Regions from separate parts of the Geodermatophilus sp. SYSU D01036 genome, predicted to be linked through region 1. Evidence: predicted binding sites of a transcription regulator. Region 1 holds the regulator's gene; each other region holds the start of a gene.

What was found. The regulator LexA, encoded in region 1, represses DNA repair genes until DNA is damaged. The targets are predictions, from matches to a motif close to TCGAACANNTGTTCGA.
Region 2: a site for LexA is predicted at 1,443-1,458, ahead of dinB (DNA polymerase IV). Genes of this name have one in related genera too.
Region 3: a site for LexA is predicted at 2,419-2,434, ahead of recA (recombinase RecA). Genes of this name have one in related genera too.

What each region holds. Positions count from the first base shown of each region.
Region 1 is NZ_JBJGZJ010000005.1:5,585-10,389, forward strand. Features, by position in the region: gene hflX (GTPase HflX) at 1-180, shown strand, start outside; gene ACI8AR_RS07590 (phosphatase PAP2 family protein) at 295-1,041, shown strand; gene ACI8AR_RS07595 (hypothetical protein) at 1,013-2,083, shown strand; gene lexA (transcriptional repressor LexA) at 2,113-2,892, opposite strand; gene ACI8AR_RS07605 (LysM peptidoglycan-binding domain-containing protein) at 3,130-3,765, shown strand; gene ACI8AR_RS07610 (hypothetical protein) at 3,887-4,462, shown strand.
Region 2 is NZ_JBJGZJ010000002.1:234,677-239,481, forward strand. Features, by position in the region: gene ACI8AR_RS03575 (cupin domain-containing protein) at 1-642, opposite strand, end outside; gene ACI8AR_RS03580 (BatC protein) at 930-1,277, opposite strand; gene dinB (DNA polymerase IV) at 1,508-2,680, shown strand; gene ACI8AR_RS03590 (DUF3040 domain-containing protein) at 2,807-3,235, shown strand; gene ACI8AR_RS03595 (cupin domain-containing protein) at 3,396-3,767, shown strand; gene ACI8AR_RS03600 (transglutaminase family protein) at 3,795-4,805, opposite strand, start outside.
Region 3 is NZ_JBJGZJ010000031.1:5,418-10,222, forward strand. Features, by position in the region: gene ACI8AR_RS21195 (hypothetical protein) at 1-415, shown strand, start outside; gene ACI8AR_RS21200 (regulatory protein RecX) at 504-1,238, opposite strand; gene recA (recombinase RecA) at 1,247-2,278, opposite strand; gene ACI8AR_RS21210 (response regulator) at 2,462-3,109, opposite strand; gene ACI8AR_RS21215 (sensor histidine kinase) at 3,106-4,269, opposite strand; gene ACI8AR_RS21220 (ABC transporter permease subunit) at 4,308-4,805, opposite strand, start outside.

The DNA.
Region 1 (4,805 bases):
CACCCGGACGTCGAGGTCGAGGTGCTCGTCCCCTACGACCGCGGCGACCTGGTCGCCCGCGTGCACCGCGACGGCGAGGTGCTCAGCGAGGACCACGAGGCCGCCGGCACCCGGCTGACCGCCCGCGTCGACGGCGGCCTGGCCGCCGCGCTCGAGCGGTTCGCCGTCCCGGTCGGCTGACCGCCCCCTCCACCCCGGACCGCCCGGGTGCCCGGCTCCACGCCGGGTGCCCGGGCGGCTCGCCGTTCCGGCCCGTGAGGTCACGGGCGGGTCACGGCCCGGTACCGTGACCCGGTGACCAGCGGCGTGGTGCGGCGCACCTCCGGCGCGCCGGCCGGGCGCCCGGAGCGGGCCGCCCGGCCGCCCGCCGTGGTCGGTGCCGGCCGCCCGCCGTGGTGGCTGCTGCTCGTCGCGTTCGCGGTCACCGTCGGGGTCACCGTCGACCTGCTCAGCCGCGGGGTGCTCGAGCGGCTGGACCTCGAGGTCTCCGAGGTGGTCAGCGCCTGGGACCTGCGCGACTCCCCGGCCTACTGGCCGGTGTGGGCGGTCACCCAGATCGGCGGCCGCGGCACCATCCTCATCGTGCTGGCCGCCCTGGTCGGCTGGCTGTGCCTGCGGGAACGGACGCTGCTGCCCCTGCTGCGGGTGGTCACCGCGCTGGCCCTGCTCACCGTCGTCGTCTACGCGTTCAAGTTCGGCACCGGTCGCACCGCGCCCGCCTATCCCGGCTCGTTCTTCCACCGCGACGGCGCCAGCTACCCCTCCGGGCACGTGGCCAACGCCGTGCTCATGTGGGGCGTGGCGCGCTGGCAGGCGGTCGAGTACGGGCTCGGTCCGCGGGTGCAGCGCACGCTGTGGTGGCTGGCCGTCGTCGGGCCGGTGGCCACCGGGATCGCGATGGTCTCGCTGGACTTCCACTGGGTCACCGACGCCGTCGTGGGCGCGGCCGTCGGGCTCCTGCTGCTGGGCGTGGTTCACGCACTCGACGCGCTGGTGCTGTCACGCTGGGCGAGTGCCCGAGCCGGCCGCCCGTCCGCGTAGCGTCGCCCGGCGGGCCCCGGCCGTCCTGCTGACCACGGTCCTGCTCGGCCTCCCGGCGGCCCCGGCCGCCGCCGAGGAGTCGGCCGCCCCCTCGGTCCGCTGCCAGGTGACCGACCCCCGGCTGGCCGAGCTCTCCGGCCTCGTCGACGTCGGCGACCGGGTGCTCGCCATGGTGGACGGCGGCGACCAGGTCGCCGTGTACGTGCTCGACGGCGCCTGCCAGGTGGTCGACGTGACCACCGCGCCGGTGGACCCCTACGACCCCGAGGACCTCGCCGTCGGCCCGGACGGCACGGTGTGGCTGGCCGACACCGGCGACAACACCGCGGTCCGGACGACGGTCGCGCTCGTCGCGCTGCGGCCCGACGGCGGGACGGCGCTGTACCGGCTGACCTATCCCGACGGCCCGCACGACGCCGAGGCGCTGCTGCTGGCCCCCGACGGCACGCCGTACGTGGTGACCAAGGAGGTGCTCGGGGCCAGCCACGTCTACCGGCCGGCCGCGCCGCTGGTCGACGGCGGCACGGTCGCGCTGGCCGACGTCGGCACGGTGGCGTTCACGCTCACCGGCACACCTGGCGGTCCCGTGGGCCGGGCGGGGCAGCTGATGGTCACCGGCGGGGCGGTGGCCCGCGACGGCAGCCGGATCGCGCTGCGCACCTACACCGACGCCTACGTCTGGCCGCTGACTGGCGCCGACGTCCCGGGGGCGCTGGCCGGGGAGCCCGTGCGGATCGCGCTGCCCGAGGCGCCGCAGGGGGAGGCGGTGTCGTTCACCGCGGACGGGAGCGCGCTGCTGGTGGCCGGCGAGGGCGTGCCCGGGGACGTCACCTCGGTGCCCGTCCCGGCGGGGTCCGCGCCGCCGGCGCCGGCGGGGTCCGACCCGGCCGGCCCGTCGCCGTCGGCGCTGCTCGGCGGGGACTCCGCGGGCCCGTCGCCGGTGACCGCGGGCGTGGCCGCGGCCGTCGTCGCGACCGCGCTGGTGTGGTGGGGCGAGCGGCTGCGCCGCCGCCGGTCCGGTGGTCCGCCCGCCGGCGCCTGAGCTCCGGCGCCGGCGGGCGGACCTGCGGCTCAGACCCGTCGCAGGACGGTGACGACGCGGCCGAGGATGGTGGCCTCGTCGCCGGGGATCGGCTCGTAGGCCGGGTTGTGCGGCAGCAGCCAGACGTGCCCGTCCCGGGGCTTGTAGGTCTTGACCGTGGCCTCGCCGTCGAGCATCGCGGCGACGATCTCGCCGTTCTCGGCGGTGGGCTGCTGGCGGACGACGACCCAGTCGCCGTCGCAGATGGCCGCGTCGACCATCGAGTCACCGGCGACGCGCAGCATGAACAACGTGCCCTCGCCGACGAGCTCGCGGGGGAGCGGGAAGACGTCCTCGACGGCCTGCTCGGCGAGCACTGGGCCACCGGCCGCGATCCGCCCGACCAGCGGCACGTAGGTGGGCGCGGTCGAGCCGTCGGCGGCCGCGGCGGGCGCAGCCGGGGCGGTCTCGCCCCCGGTCTCGCCGGGCAGCCGCACGTCGAGCGCGCGGGGCCGGTTGGGGTCGCGCCGCAGCCAGCCCTTCTTCTGCAGCACCGACAGCTGGTGGGCGACCGACGACGCCGACGACAGGCCCACCGCCTCGCCGATCTCGCGCACCGAGGGCGGGTAGCCGCGCCGCTCGATCGAGTCGCGGATGACCTCGAGGACCCGGCGCTGCCGCTGGGTCAGGCCGTCGCCGGCCTCGCCGCGGTCGGGGAAGGTGCGCACGGCGCCCGCGCCGTCCGCGCCGGCGCCGCGCTCCGCGGCCGGCCGGCGGGTCGTCGTGCCGCCGCCCCGGGTGCCCTGGCCGGTCCCGCTCGTGCCCGCCACGTCTCCTCCTCGCCGGCCGCGTCCCCGCGGCCCGTCCGTCGCCCTCCCGGCCCCGAGGCCGGTCGGCGGGCGGTGCGCCCGCACGGACCGTAGCGCGCCGGCGCCGGAGGTTCAAACGTGTGTTCGAAGGACACGCCGCGCCGCTCTCGCACTCGTCGGACCCGTGCGGTAGACATCCGATCAGACGTTCGATCGAACACGCGTTCGATGCGGTCGACCCGATCAGGAGGAGCGGTCATGGGCAGCGTGCGGCAGGCAGTGCTCGAGTTCGACGCGGCGGTCCGGGTCCCGTGGCGGCCGCCGCTCCGCGGGGAGGGCGCGCCGGCGGCCGCCGGTGCGGGCCGCTCCGCGTCGCCGGCGCGCACCGACCGGCCGGCTCCGCGCGCTGCCCTGCCGGGCTCGGGTCCCCGCGTCACCGGGCACCTGCGGCCGGTGCCCGACCTCCCCGCCGCGGCGCCCGCCCGCGCCGCCGGGCCGGCCGCCGAGGGGCCGCGCACCCGCCGCGACCCGGCCCGCCCGAGCGGTCGGCCGGTGCGCTCGGAGCCCGCCCGGGCCGCCGTCCGCGCTCGGTGTGCGCCGGCCCCGGCGCCGGTGCGGCTCACCCGCCGCGGGCGCCGCCTGGTCACCGTGCTGGTCCTCGCCGCCGGTGTCGGCGGCGCCGCCCTCGGCCGGGAGTTCCTCGCCCCCCACGACGGTCTGCGCCTGGCCGGCGGGAGCAGTGTCGTGGTCGAGAGCGGGGACACGGTGTGGTCGATCGCCGCGGAGGTCGCCGGCGCCGACCAGGACGTGCGCGCGGTGGTCGACGCGATCGAGGTGCTCAACGGCCTGGAGGGGGCGGTCGTCGTCCCCGGCCAGGTGCTCCGCCTGCCCTAGGCGCCCCGCGCCCGGCGCCGTCACCGCGGAGATGTTGACGAGACCACGCCGGTGAGTTCGTCAACCGTGCAGGCGCCGTCGTTTACGTTCCGGAGTCGTCAGGGCACTTACGGTCAGGAGCGTGTCAGCAGCCGTGAACAGCAGCGCAGCGGTGACCTTCCGGTCCCCGCAGGACGTCGAGGTGCTCGTGGACGGTGCCTGGGTGCCGGGCGCCATGCTCGGCTGGCGCCACGACGTGACCGGCGGCTGCGAGGCCCGCGTCCGGCTGCGCGACGCCGCGGGAGCGGACAGCTGGGTCGACCTGGCCGTCGTGCGGCTGCCCGAGCGGCACCTGACGCTGGCCTCCGGCCGCCCGGACCCGGCGGCCGACCCCGCGGGGACGGCCGTGCTCCCGGCCGTGGACCGGCGCGCGGTCGTCCCGGCTGCCCACGCCGCCCGCCGCGGTGCCCGCCGGCACGGCGGTGACGTCACCGCCGAGCAGCCCGCCGTCCGCCCCACCGCGGCCGGGCGGCACCGCGCGCCCGCCGGCTCCGGCCGGCACCGGGCGGTGACCGCCGAGATGCCGGTCGTCATCTGCCCGGCTCCGGCCGGCGGTGCGGCCGCGGAGGAGTCGGACATGCTGACCCGCCCCATCCGCCTCGGCGACCTGGTGCCGCACCCTCGCGGCGGCCGCCCCGCGGTCCGTCCTCCCGCCTGATCCGATGCCGGGGCGCGTCCCCGGCGGTCCTCCGTCCACCTCCGCCGGCGTCCCGCCGGACGTCCCGGGGAGGCGTCTGCGCGCCGGCCGGGCGTCCGCGCGTGCCCTGCGCGCGGTGGCCGGTTACACCCGGACACCCCTCCCCGCGCGCCGACACGCGCGGCTCCCCGGCGTGTCGTGTGACGGGAGGGAGTCCTGCTCGCGCCTGGTCACCACGGGGTCACGACCGGGTCTCGGCGGAAGAGACACGCGGGTTCCCACCTTGCAGATGTAGTGGAGCGCGGCCTACTGTCCCCCTACATCTAGTAGTTGCACCGATGGAAGTCCTCCACAGGCCGTCCTC
Region 2 (4,805 bases), on a different contig from region 1:
GGCGACCTCGCCGGGGTCCACCCGGCCCAGCCACTCCTGCAGCGCGGTCACGACCGTGGCGACGTCGTCGCGGACCGACGCCGGGTCGGACAGGTCCAGGCCCAGCGGCAGGGCGCGGCGCAGCTCCCGGTCCTCGGCGGCCAGCACCCGCACCAGGTCCAGCGCGGACTCGGCCGCGGCCCAGCGGGTCACCGAGTGCACGCCGATGGTCAGGTGCGCGCTGGTCTGCCCGAGCGCGACCGCCGAGTGCAGGTAGCCGCGCGGCAGGTAGAGGGCGTCGCCCGGGCGCAGCACGGCGTCGACCACCGGCTCGCGCTCCGCGGCGGCGGCCACCGCGGCGGCCCGGTCGTTCCACGGCTGGGTGCGCAGCGGCTCCTCGAGCACCGGCTCGTGGATGGTCCAGTGCTTCTCGCCGGCGACCTGCAGCACGAAGACGTCGTGGACGTCGTAGTGCGGGCTGAACCCGCGCGAGGACGGCGGCGTGACGTAGGCGTTGACCTGCGTGGGGTGCCCCAGGTCGGCGGCGAGCTGGTCGGCGAACTCGACCAGCGGCGGCCAGAGCCGGTGCAGGCCCTGCAGGACGACGGTGCTGCCGTCGGCGAACAGTCGCAGCACGGCGTCGGAGGAGACCTGGTCGGCCACCTCGGCGCCGGCGCCACCGGAGGTGGTGAACCGCTTCGGGTCGACGACGGCGCCGTCCTTGGCGATCCGCAGGAACGGCGTGCGCAGGCCGCGCCGCGACAGCAGCTCGTCGACGTCGGTCAGCGTCAGCAGGTCGGTGAACGACTCCCCGGTGTCCTCGGCGCGGGCGAGCAGCGGGCGGCGGGACCAGTACTGCTCGGCGAAGACCGCGGGGTCGAGGTGCGTGCACCGGCGCAGGGCCGGGCGGGCGTCAGCCCCGCCCGGCCCCGCGACGGCCGGGTCCTGGCTCAGGCCGAACCGTCCGCGCCACCGTCGGCGCCGCCGTCGGCACCGCCGTCCGAGCCACCGTCCGAGCCACCGTCCGAGCCACCGCCCGCCGCGCCGCCGTCGGCCGGGCCGTGACCGGCACCGCCGTCGGCGCCGCCGTCCGCGCCACCGTCGGCGCCGCCATCAGCACCGCCGTCGGCACCGCCGTCGGCGCCGCCCCCGGCCGCGCCGCCGTCGGCCGGGCCGTGGCCCGCGCCGCTGTCGGCACCGCCGTCCGCGCCGCCGTCGTGCTGGCCGGGCGTGCCCTCGCCGGCACCGCTGTCGGCCGGACCCTCCGTGCTGGTCATGTCGTCGTCGTCGAGCGCCATCGGGCTCCTCCGGGATCCGGGTCGGGACCGTCCGCCGGACGGCGGTCGGGCGTGTCCCACCTACCTCGCCCGTGTGCCGGTCACACATGCGCCGACCAGCGAGTTCCCCGTGCGCCGGGACACGCCGGGGACGGCGCGCCGTCCCCCGCGGAGGGCCGCTAGTCTCCGAACAGGTGTTCGATCGGGGAGGTCGCGTGCGGTCGTCGGGCGGACGTGCCGAGGGGTGCACGGTGCTGCACGTCGACATGGACGCGTTCTTCGCCAGCGTCGAGGTGCGCCGGCGCCCCGAGCTCGCCGGCACGCCGGTCATCGTCGGCGGCGCGGGCAACCGCGGGGTGGTCACCTCGGCCACCTACGAGGCCCGCGCGTACGGCGTGCACGCCGCCATGCCGACGGCGCGGGCGCTGCGGCTGTGCCCGACGGCGACCGTGCTGCCGGGCGACATGGCGCTGTACGCCGAGGTGTCCCGGGCGGTCATGGCGCTGTTCCGGTCGGTGACCCCTCTGGTGGAGCCGCTGAGCCTGGACGAGGCCTTCCTCGACGTGGGCGGGGCCGGGCGCCGACTGGGCGACGCCGCCGAGATCGGGGAGTACCTGCGCGCCCGCGTCTTCGACGAGCAGGGCATCACCTGCTCCGTCGGCGTGGCCGGCACCAAGTTCGTGGCCAAGCTCGCCTCCACCCGCGCCAAGCCCGACGGGCTGCTCGTCGTCCGCCCGGCCGAGGTCATCGACTTCCTGCACCCGCTGCCGGTCGGCGCGCTGTGGGGCGTGGGCGCGAAGACCGAGCAGGTGCTGCTGCGGCTCGGGCTGCGCACCGTCGGCGACCTCGCGCACGTCCCGGCGCGCACCCTGCAGCGGGCGCTCGGCCCCGCCGCCGGCGCCCACCTGCACGAGCTGGCCTGGGGCCGCGACCCCCGCCGGGTGGTGCCCGACGAGCCGGAGCGCTCGACCGGGCACGAGGAGACCTTCCCCACCGACGTCGACGACCCCGCCGTGGTCCACCGGGAGCTGCTGCGGCTGGCCGAGCGGACGGCGGCCCGGCTGCGCGCGGGCGGCTGGCTGACCCGCACGGTGAGCATCAAGGTCCGCTTCGCCGACTTCACCACCATCACCCGCAGCCGCACCCTCGGCGTCCCCACCGACGTCGGGCAGGACGTGTACGAGACCGCGCGGGCCCTGTTCGACGCGCTCGGGCTGGACCGGGCGCGGATCCGGCTGGTCGGCGTGCGGGCCGAGCGGCTGGTCCCGGCCGGCCAGGCGCCCCGGCAGCTCGAGCTCGGCGCCCGCGAGCACGGCCGGCGCGACGCCGAGCTCGCCGCCGACCGGGCGGCCCGCCGGTTCGGCGCCGGCGCGGTGCGGCCGGCCACGCTGCTGCACCGCGACGGCGACCGCCGGGTGCGCTGAGACGGCCCCCGGGGACCCCCCGTGGGGGTGGTCACGACGGCGGTGCGGCGGGTCGCCGCGCACTCGCCTTTCGCACCCCGCCGACGGCTCGTATCCTCGGTGTCACCACCGGGTACGGGCCCGGTGGTGTCTGGCTCCGCCCACCTGGAGGTCTCGGTGCCGCTCTCCGAGCACGAGCAGCGACTGCTGGAGCAGATCGAGCGCGCCCTCGTCGACGACGATCCCAAGTTCGCCTCCTCCGTCCGCACCGGCGACCGCCGGCTGAGGGCCCGGCGAAAGCTCCAGCTCGGTGCGCTGCTGGTCGTGGTGGGCCTGGCCGTCCTCGTCGGCGGTGCCGTCGTCCCGTCCGTGCCGCTGGGTGTCCTCGGGTTCCTCGTGATGTTCGGCGGTGCCGCGCTCGGCGTCCTCAACTACCGCTCGGCCACCGGCGCCGTCGAGACCGGCCCGGCCGGTGCCCGCGGCGCGCAGGGCGGCCGCGGCCGGGGCGGGCGGCCCCGCAAGCAGCCGCTGAAGAACCGGCTCGAGGAGCGCTTCCGTCGCCGCTACGACCAGTAGCCCGCGAGACCCCGCCGACGGCCGCCGTCCCACCCGGGACGGCGGCCGTCGCCGTTCCCGGGGGCTTCGCCGTTCCCGGGGGCCGAGGGGGTCGACCCGCCGCCGGGGGGACGAGGACGATGGGACACGCCCGACGAGCCGATCGGGAGGGGGAGTCCCGATGACGCAGACGCAGCCCCTGGAGCACCTGTCCTTCGACCGCCCCGACGAGGTCCGGCAGGGCGAGAACTGGCGGCTGGAGCTGCTGCACCTGGCCGGCGGCGCCGAGGTCGGCCGCATCACCGTCCAGCCCGGCTGGCGGTGGTCCGAGCACGTCCGGCCGGTGGCCGGCACCGACCTGTGCCAGGCCCCGCACCAGCAGTACCAGGTCTCCGGCCGCATCCACGTCGTGATGGCCGACGGCACCGAGATCGAGTCCGGTCCCGGTGAGGTCACCTCGCTGCCGCCGGGACACGACGCCTGGGTCGTGGGCGACGAGCCGGTCGTGGCCATCGACTGGCACGGCGCCTCGGTCTGGGCGACCCGGACGTAGGCCCACCGGGACCGGCGGGGTCCCCGGTCAGGCGGCGGAGGTCCTGCGGGGGAGCCGGGCGGGGACCGCGGCCGCGAGCGCGTCGCCCAGCGACGCCGGCCACAGCAGCGCCCGCAGCCGGGCCTGCGGCGCCGCCGCCGCGGCCAGCCCCCGCCGCGCCCGGGTCAGCGCGGCGCCCAGGGACGGGTCGGCGGGCGCGCCGGGGCGGCCGTAGCTGGCCGCCTCCTCCGCGCGGGCCAGCCGCCCGATCGCATCCGCCGCGTCGGGGACGCCGGGGCGGTGCGCGCCCCCGGCGACCGCGGCGCGGTCGAGGGTGCGGGTCAGCGCCGCCGCCTGCTGCCGCGGGGTCTGCGCGGGGTCCCAGGGCAGGCCGAGGTCCCGCGCGGTCGAGGCGAGCTCGTCCCACAGCGCCGCCGGGCTGCCGCCGGCCACCCGGCGGCGCCGCTGGAGCGCGCGGGCGCCGGCCGGTGCGGCCAGCAGCGCGGCCAGCCCGAGCAGCACGCCGGTGGCGACCAGCACCGGGCGCGCCGACGCCGGCTCCTGCGCCGACCCGGGGTCCTGCGGGGCGCCGGCGGCGGCCCGGTCCCGCACGGGGGTGGTCGGCGCGGCGGGTGCGGTCGGCGCGGTCGGGACGTCCTGCGGGCGCTCGAGCACCTCCTGGTCGGCCGGCCGCGGCGCCCACGGCAGGTCGACGGCGCGCTCGCTGTCGATCGGGGTGGGGTCGAACGGCACCCAGCCGAGGTCGTCGAAGTACACCTCGACCCAGGCGTGCGCGTCGTCGCTGGTGACCAGCCGCCCGCCGCCGGGCTGTACCCGGCCGGGCGTGTAGCCCAGCGCGACCCGGGCGGGGATGCCCGCGGCGCGGACCATGGCGGCCATCGCCCCGGCGTACTGCTCGCAGTAGCCCTGCTTGAGCTGCAGGAAGTCGACGAGGTCGTCGCCGCTGGTACCCGGCTGGGTCGCCAGGCTGTAGATGAAGCCGTTGGCGCGGGAGAAGTGGCCCTGGATGGCGCGCACCGCGTCGTAGGGGGTGGCCGC
Region 3 (4,805 bases), on a different contig from region 1:
GCAGTTCGCCGTCGCCGCCGGTGCCCAGACCGCCGTGGTCCGCGAGGCCGTGCCGCCGGCCCGGCACCGGCGGGCCCGCTGCCGGGTGGTGCTGCGCGCCGCCGACGGCAGCGAGCGCGACCTGACCTTCCTCGGCCCGGTCAGCCGGCCGGCGGTGCTGCCCGACCGCACGTTCGAGCAGCACATCCAGCAGTGGCTCGCCGCCCGCGTGGGCGACGAGGGCGAGTGGCTGGTCGCCGACGACGAGGCGCCTGACGGCGTCGCGGTGGACCTCACCGCGTGGACCGGGCGCCCCGCGGCGGCCGGGCTGGCGACCCAGGCGATGCCCGTGCAGCGGGCCCAGGCGGTCCAGGGGCCCGCGCACGCGCCGGCGACCGAGGCGATGCCCGCCGTCGCCACCCCGCTGGCGGGCTGAGTCCACCTCCGACGGTCAGCGGCCGGTCGCCCCGAGGGCGGCCGGCCGCTGTCGTTCCGTGGTCCCGCGCGGGCGCGGTCGGACGCCCTCAGAGGTCGGCGTCGTCCCAGCTCGCGGCGTCCTCGTCGGTGTCGGTGCCGAAGCCGGTCTCGTCCATGACCTCGCGGACCACGCCCGCGGCCAGCCCGCCGTTGTAGCCCTTGCGCGCGAGCATGCCGATCAGCCGGCGGGTGGCGGTGACGCGGTCCACCCGGCGCAGCGCCGGGAGCCGGCGTTCCACCAGGTGGCGGGCGGCGGCCCGCTCGTCCTCCTCGTCGACCTGGGCGAGGGCCTGCTCGGCGTCCTCCCCGTCGACGCCCTTGGCGCGCAGCTCCGCGCGCAACGCCCGCCGGGCCAGGCCGCGGCCGGCCTGCCGGGAGGTGACCCAGGCGCGGGCGAAGGCGGCGTCGTCGATGAGCCCGACCTCGCCGAACCGGTCGAGGACCGCGGCCGCGGCCTCCTCGGGCACGCCGCGGCGCTCGAGCAGGTCGGCGAGCTGCTGGCGGGTCCTGGCCGCGCCGGTCAGCGCCCGCAGGCAGATGGCCCGGGCCACCGACTCCGGGTCCCCCGGGTCGTCGGCGTCGCGGTCGTAGGGGGCGGGTGGCGTCCCCGCGTCGGCGGCGGCCGGGCCGTCCGGGTCAGGGGACGGCCCGGACCGCCGCCGCCCGCGGCCGCCGCGCCCCGGGGAGCCCGGCTGCCGGGTTCCCCGGCCGCGGCGGCCGACGGGGCGCTCGGCCTGCTCGGGCCCGGCCCCCTCGGGGACCGGGCCGGACCAGCCGGTCACGGGGTCGCTCAGAAGTCGACCGGGTCAGCGGCCGGCGCGTCGACCTGCGGGCCGATGCCCAGCTTCTCCTTGACCTTCTTCTCGATCTCGTCGGCGAGGTCGGGGTTGTCGCGGAGGAACGTGCGGACGTTCTCCTTGCCCTGGCCGAGCTGGTCGCCCTCGTACGTGTACCAGGCGCCGGACTTGCGGATGAAGCCCTGCTCGACACCGGCGTCGATGAGGCCGCCCTCGCGGCTGAACCCGACACCCCACAGCAGGTCGAGCTCGGCCTGCTTGAACGGGGCGGCGACCTTGTTCTTGACGACCTTGACGCGGACCCGGCTGCCGACGGCCTCGGTGCCCTGCTTGAGGGTCTCGATCCGGCGGACGTCCAGGCGGACCGACGAGTAGAACTTCAGCGCGCGGCCACCGGTGGTCACCTCGGGCGAGCCGTAGACGATGCCGACCTTCTCGCGCAGCTGGTTGATGAAGATCGCGGTGGTGCCCGAGTTGTTCAGCGCACCGGTGATCTTCCGCAGCGCCTGGCTCATGAGGCGGGCCTGCAGACCGACGTGGCTGTCACCCATCTCGCCCTCGATCTCGGCGCGGGGCACGAGGGCCGCGACGGAGTCGATGACGATGATGTCGAGCGCGCCGGAGCGGATCAGCATGTCGGCGATCTCGAGGGCCTGCTCACCGGTGTCGGGCTGGCTGACCAGCAGCGCGTCGGTGTCGACGCCGATGGCCCGGGCGTACTCCGGGTCGAGCGCGTGCTCGGCGTCGATGAAGGCCGCGATGCCGCCGGCGGCCTGGGCGTTGGCCACCGCGTGCAGGGCGACCGTGGTCTTGCCGGAGGCCTCCGGGCCGTAGACCTCGATGACGCGGCCGCGGGGCAGGCCGCCGATGCCGAGCGCGATGTCGAGGGCGATCGAGCCGGTCGGGATGACCTTGATCGCCTGCGCGGCGCTGTCGCCCAGGCGCATGACCGAGCCCTTGCCGAACTGCTTGTCGATCTGGGCGAGGGCCATGTCGAGGGCCTTGTCGCGGTCGAGCGTTGCCATGGTGCTCACCTTCGGGAAGTCGCGTGTCGTGGAGTCGATGCGGTGTCGGAGGCGACGCTAGGTCGGGGGTCTGACAATTCCGGGGACCGACCGGACCTGTGGAGGGACGACCTCCCTGTGGACGCGCCCGTCACTGTAGGACGAACACGTGTTCGAGTCGAGCGACACGCGGTCGAGGCCGGGTCACACCAGGCCGTGCGAGTGCGCGAAGACCGCCGCCTGCGTGCGGTCCCGCAGGCCCAGCTTGCCCAGGATGCGCGCCACGTGCGTCTTCACCGTCAGCTCCGACAGGACCAGCACGGCGGCGATCTCGGCGTTGGACTCCCCCCGGGCGACCGCACGCAGCACCTCGAGCTCGCGCTCGGTGAGCGAGGCGACGCGGGGGTCGGCCGGCGTGTCCGCGGGCAGCCGGTGGGCCAGCGTCTCCAGCAGCCGGCGGGTGACCCGCGGGGAGACGACGGCGTCGCCGCGGGCCACCGCCCGCACCGCCCGCAGCAGCTCCGCCGGCTCGGCGTTCTTCACGAGGAACCCGCTCGCCCCCGCGCGCAGTGCCGCGAACGCGTACTCGTCCAGGTCGAAGGTGGTGAGCACCAGGACGCGGCTGGGCAGCCCCTCGGCGACGATGCGCCGGGTCGCCTCCACGCCGTCCGTGCCGGGCATGCGGACGTCCATCACGACGACGTCCGGCCGGAGCTCGCGCGTCAGCGCGACGGCCCGGGCGCCGTCCCCCGCCTCGCCGACGAGGACCAGGTCGTCCTGGGCCTGCAGCACCATCGAGAAGCCGAGCCGGACCAGGGGCTCGTCGTCGATGAGCAGCACGCGGGTGCTCACGCCACCGCACCGGTCCCCTCGGCGCCGACCGCGGCCAGCGGGAGGACCGCGGCGACCCGCCAGCCGCCTCCCGGGCGCGGCCCGGCCACGACCGCCCCGTCCCACGCCGCGACGCGCTCCCTCATGCCGACCAGGCCGTGCCCCGGCCGCCCCGGTGGTGCGGCCGGGTCGCCGTCGTCGGTCACCTCGACGGCGAGCTCGCCGTCGCGCCAGTCCAGGCGCACGGCGGCCGACCGGGCCCCCCGCGCGTGCCTCAGCGTGTTCGTCAGCGCCTCCTGCACGAGGCGGTGGACGGCGAGCTGGGCGCCGGCGACGAGCGGCGCGGGCCGGCCGGTCACCGTCAGCGACGTCGGCAGCCCGGCCGCCCGGACCTGCCCGACGACCGCGGCCAGGTCGTCGAGGCCCGGCGCCGGCGTCCGCTCCGGCCCGCCGTCGTCGGTGCGCAGCACGCCGACGAGGCGGTGCATCTCCGCGAGGGCCTCCCGTCCGGTCGTGGCGACCTGCCGTACCGCCCGGGCGGCCTGCTCGGTGGCCGGCGCGTACCCGGCGCCGTCGGCCAGTGCGGTCATCACCGAGAGGTTGTGCGCGACCACGTCGTGGAGCTCACGGGCGATCCGGGAGCGCTCCTCCATGACCGCCACCCGGGCCCGCACGTCCCTCTCCCGCTCGGCCCGCTCGGCGCGGTCGCGCAGCGCCTCCAGGTAGGCCCGCCGGGTCCGCCGGTCGCGCCCGACGACCGCGGCCGTCACGGTCACCGCCACCAGCGGCACCACCGCGGCGCCGTCGGCGGGGCCGGCCAGGGCGGCGGCGCCGAGGGCCAGGGGCACGGCCAGGGCGATCCCGACGGCGGTGGCGACGCGCCACGGGGCGCAGCGGTCGGCGACCCAGACGAGCAGCCACCAGGCCGCCACGCCGGCGGGCAGCAGCGCCCGCGCCTCCAGGCCGTGCAGCACCCACCAGGCGACCACCACGCCGGCGGAGGCGAGGAACGCGGCGAAGGGCGCCCGCGCCCGGCCCACGGCCGGCGCCCAGGCCAGCGCGGTCACGGCGACCTCCGCCGCCGACGGGCCGCCGAAGCGGACGAGCGGGCCGACGGCGAGGACGGCTCCGGCCACCACCGGCCCGACCGACCACACCACCGACCCGCCCGCCCGCTGCACGGAGGACATGCTGCCGCCCGCGCGCCCCGGTACGGGAGTCACGCGTCGCGGCGCCGCACCACGACCGCCGCCGCCGCCAGCAGGACGGCCAGGTAGGCGCACAGCACCCCGAAGCCGGTCCAGGGGGCGAACTCGTCGGCACCCGTCGCGACCTGCACGACGCTGGCGCCGGCCTGCCCGGGGAGCCACCGCACCACGTCGGGACCCCAGCTCGAGGGCAGCAGCCCGCCGAGCACCGGGAGCAGGAAGACGACGCCGAACAGCGTGCCGATCGCCCCACCGGTCGAGCGCAGCAGCCACCCGAGTGCGGAGCCGAGCACTCCGACCGCCGTCACGTACAGACCGGCGCCGAGCACGGCCCGGGCGACGCCGTGGTCGGCGAGCGACACCCCGGTGTCACCGAGCGCGGCCCGGCCGACGAGGAACGCCGCCAGCGCGGCGAGCAACGTCGTGACGAGGGCGAGTGCGGCGAGCACGCCGGCGCGGGCCAGGAGGACCGGCCACCGGCGGGGCACCGCCGCGAACACGACCCGCAC